2 regions of the Pantoea sp. X-Soil-TKNS-1211 genome follow, and region 2 is predicted to be linked to the other one. Evidence: predicted binding sites of a transcription regulator. Region 2 holds the regulator's gene; the other holds the start of a gene.

Region 1 (2,204 bases), 1.5 Mb from region 2:
GCCGTTTGGCACCATGACCGCCATTGATCTGCACAGCAAGAAGATCGTCTGGCAGGTGCCGATGGGCACAGTAGAAGACACCGGTCCGCTCGGCGTGAAAACGCATCTACCGATGCCGGTGGGTATGCCAACCCTGGGCGGTCCGACCACCACCAAAAGCGGCTTAGTGTTCTTTGCCGGTAGCCAGGATAATTACCTGCGTGCGCTGGACAGCAAAACCGGTAAAGAGATGTGGAAAGCGCGCCTGCCGGTGGGAGCGACCGCTTCGCCACTGATTTATCAGTCAGCGAAAACCGGTAAAGAGTACATCGTCATTTCGGCAGGCGGAGCAGCACACGCGCCGGAGGTCGGTGATTATCTGATTGCTTACGCCTTGCCAGACAAAGCGTAAGTCTGAAAACGCCCGGCATGGTTAGCCGGGCGTTTTCATTCAACGTGCCGCATAAATGATAAAAGTCACCACGCCGAAGATCTCCAGTTCCTCTTCTTCTCGCGGCGTAATCGGCGCGTAGCGCGGGTTCATGGCGAGCAGCTGCACACGTGGAAATTGTTGTAACCGTTTAACCGTAAACTCGCCGTTAATGGCAGCCACCACGATATCACCATGTTTCGCATCCAGCGCACTGTCGACCACCAGCAAATCCCCTTCACTGATATTCGCGTCGCGCATCGAATCGCCTTCCACCCGCACAAAATAAGTGGCGCTGGGATGGGTGACCAGATGCTTGTTCAGATCAAGCCTACATTCAATGTAATCCGCCGCTGGGGAAGGAAAACCGCAATGGACTCGTTCAAGAAAGAGGGGGAATTGATGCGGCGGCGCACCCGGCATCGGACGCATCAATAGAGGAGAAAAGGGATAAACTTTCATGGCGAATTCTCAATAACAAAACTGTATGTATATACAGTATTATTATCAGCCAATTCTGAGATCGCAATACGGTATCCCAATATTATTTTGTAAAAGTCAAAAATATCAATTAATTGGCGGGTTTTTTCCCGTGCAATGTCACCGCTGGTCCCTCAGCCAGGGTTTTTCCTTTATCTGCGGTCACAGACACATGATCCAGCCTGGCGGTGACGTATCTGGCCTGTACACCGTATTCAGCGGTGATAGCGATATGGCGCAGATTCACGTTGGTGAGCGGTGCTTCCGGCAATCCGCTCAATATCATGGCGTATTTTGCGCCGGTCGCCGCAAGGTGATTGACCTCAATACCCGAGATAAAGGGCGTGGTCGGCGTCACCGGTGCAGCCGTGATGGGGGCAACCAGTGAATGACCGGCTGCGCCAGCCTGGCCGGAGTAGCTGTCGGTCACCAGCAAGGGGGTGGCAACATCCGTCATCGTCACGTGGTCAACCTGCAATGGCCCAATTTTGTTGCCACGGTCACGGCCTGATTTCACACGCAGGCCGTTTTCAGCCCCCACAAACCTCACATGTGAAACCGTCACTTTGCCAATGCCATTGATAGTCTCGCTACCCAGTGAAATCCCATGACCTTGCCTCATCACGGAATCCTGAATTGCGATATTTTCAGATTTTACTCCGCTGCCCACGGTGATACCCGATTTGATGGCGATATGATCATCACCGGTACTGATGTCGGCGTGTTTTATCAGGATGTCTGTAGAAGAAACGATATCGATACCATCGGTATTGGGCGCGGTGCTGGGGTTGTCGACGGTCAGTTGATCAATATTCAGGTGACGGCTATTTCTGAGTACCAGGTTCCACATCGGCGAGTTGGTCAGCCGGATATGATAAATACCTGATGATGTCACGTTATTCATTTCTACCAGCCAGGGCCTGGGCATGCCATTTGCCAGAGGAATACCTTTATATTTTGCCGTAAAAGCCTCGGGATGGCCGGATCTGACTTTGTTGCGCAAGTCGATCGCGGCTGGCCACCAGGCTTGCGCACCGTTGCCATCAATGGTTCCGCCCCCCTCAATGGTGACATGATTGACCCCATTGGCGAGGATGAATGCCTCATTCTGCTGCGCGGGTTTGCCAAGAAATGCATCCACGAACTGGTGAGTATCAGACGTGGCCTTCAGCGTAACGCCGGTGGGAATCACTAATGTCACGTTGCTCTTTAACGCAATTGGACCAGCAAGCCACACTCCAGACCCCAGCGTCACCTTACCACCGCCTTTTTGCGCGCACAGATCAATGGCTTGTTGAATGGCCTGGGTATTGAG
Region 2 (2,204 bases):
GAGGAGTGGATTCCCCCTGAACTTCACGTCCTGGCGCACGGCCAAACATCACCGACACCGGCAGCATCTGTACATCCAGCTCCGGATTGCTGCGATGCAGATCGAGGTAGTCGTGAAACAACTTCACGGACTCCATGCTCGGCACGAAATACGGGAACACGCGTGGTCCATCGTGGATAAACACGTGACGCGGCAGCAAAGCGCCGTCTATTTCCAGCGGTGCGAGCGGATCAGGCAGATCGTGTTTCAGACACTGCGAACGCAGCGTGAGCAGATCGGCCTTGGAATCATAAGGCAGCACATACAGGATCGGCCGCGTCGGATCCAGCCCATGCTCGGACACGGGATCGGCGGGAATGGCCTTACTCTTTACCAAAATGGAGAGTGGTAAATTCAATAATTTATAATAAAGTTTACGCCAACCTGACATAGACAACTTCAAGCCTCTTGTTAGCAAAGCGCGGCAAGCATACCAGAAAGTGCCGCGAAGATCTGTGGCTGCACCATCTCTGGCTGCCCAGACATTGACGTCAAAACGAGTAAAGGGTTCAACGACATGGCAAAAAACGTCACCGGTATTCTCAGGATAGTTAAAGCAGCCGGTTATTCCTGGCAGGGATTGCGCGCAGCCTGGTCGCATGAGGCGGCGTTTCGCCAGGAAGCCATTGCCGCGTTAGTAGCAATTATAGTGGCGTGCTGGCTGGATGTTGATGCCATCTCCCGCGTACTAATGATTGGTTCCGTGGTGCTGGTGGTCATTGTGGAAATCCTGAACAGTGCTATTGAAGCGGTGGTCGACCGTATTGGTCAGGAGCGTCATCCTCTGGCGGGCCGTGCGAAAGATATGGGATCAGCTGCCGTCTTACTGGCTATCTTACTGGCGTTGTTTGTCTGGATCGCGCTGCTTTGGTCACATTTGCGATAAGGATTCCGAGATCATCAACTCGCTGATTTTTCCCTCAGTTTTGGTTTTCATTTCGCCAATACCTGTATATACTCACAGCGACTGTATAAACAACCAGGGGGCGGGATGAAAGCATTAACCAGCAGGCAGCAACAGGTCTATGACCTGATTCGCGACCATATTAACCAGACAGGCATGCCGCCAACGCGTGCGGAAATTGCTGCGCAACTGGGCTTCCGCTCACCTAATGCGGCAGAAGAACACCTGAAAGCACTCGCGCGCAAAGGCGTGATTGAAATCGTCTCCGGCGCTTCGCGCGGTATTCGCTTATTAATGGAAGAAGAAGCCAGCGAGGGGCTGCCATTGATTGGCCGTGTCGCTGCGGGTGAACCTTTGCTGGCGCAGGAACACATTGAAGCGCACTACCAGGTCGATGCTAACCTGTTCAAACCCACTGCGGATTTCCTGCTACGCGTTAGCGGCATGTCGATGAAAGATATCGGCATTATGGATGGTGATCTGTTGGCGGTACACAAAACGCAGGAAGTGCGGAACGGCCAGGTTGTGGTGGCGCGTATTGACGACGAAGTGACGGTAAAACGCTGGAAAAAGCAGGGCGCGATTGTGCAACTTCTGCCGGAAAACAGTGACTTCCAGCCGATTGTTGTCGATACCCGTGAGCAGTCTCTGACGGTGGAAGGGCTGGCGGTTGGCATTGTGCGCAACGGTGAGTGGCTCTGATACCTTAATTCCCCCCCGCTACGGCAGCCTTCCTACGCTGCCGTAGTATCATTTTCTGACCAGACTGTTGTGCAGCAAACCGGGATGGGCTGATGCAGCTGTTTTCCTCCTCTGATAAAGCACTCTGGCGGCTGGCGCTGCCTATGATCCTCTCCAATATCACCATTCCGCTGTTGGGCGTGGTTGATACCGCCGTCATTGGGCATCTCGATAGCCCCATATATCTCGGTGGCGTGGCAGTAGGCACCACGGCGACCAGTTTCATCTTTATGCTGCTGCTGTTTCTGCGTATGAGCACGACCGGGTTAACCGCCCAGGCTTTTGGCGCGGGCGATAAAACGGCACTGGCACGGGCGCTCATCCAACCGCTGCTAATCGCGTTGGTGGCCGGGGTGCTATTTATTTTGCTGCGCACGCCTGTCAGCAATCTGGCCGCGGTGCTAATGGGAGGGAGCCTCGTGATTCAGCAGCAGGCACAACTCTTTATCCAGATTCGCTGGCTCAGTGCTCCCGCCACGCTGGCGAACCTGGTGATCCTCGGTTGGTTATTGGGCGTGCA

What was found. Region 2 encodes LexA, which represses DNA repair genes until DNA is damaged. Its sites were predicted from a motif close to TNCTGTATGTACATACAGNA; they were not measured.
Region 1: the regulator LexA is predicted to act here: its motif matches at 891-910, upstream of umuD (translesion error-prone DNA polymerase V autoproteolytic subunit).

The regions. Positions count from the first base shown of each region.
Region 1 is NZ_AP035953.1:1,871,497-1,873,700, forward strand. Features, by position in the region: gene AC6I8W_RS08995 (membrane-bound PQQ-dependent dehydrogenase, glucose/quinate/shikimate family) at 1-391, shown strand, start outside; gene umuD (translesion error-prone DNA polymerase V autoproteolytic subunit) at 431-841, opposite strand; gene AC6I8W_RS09005 (glycoside hydrolase family 28 protein) at 981-2,204, opposite strand, start outside.
Region 2 is NZ_AP035953.1:365,682-367,885, forward strand. Features, by position in the region: gene plsB (glycerol-3-phosphate 1-O-acyltransferase PlsB) at 1-430, opposite strand, end outside; gene AC6I8W_RS01605 (diacylglycerol kinase) at 557-925, shown strand; gene lexA (transcriptional repressor LexA) at 1,031-1,645, shown strand; gene dinF (MATE family efflux transporter DinF) at 1,738-2,204, shown strand, end outside.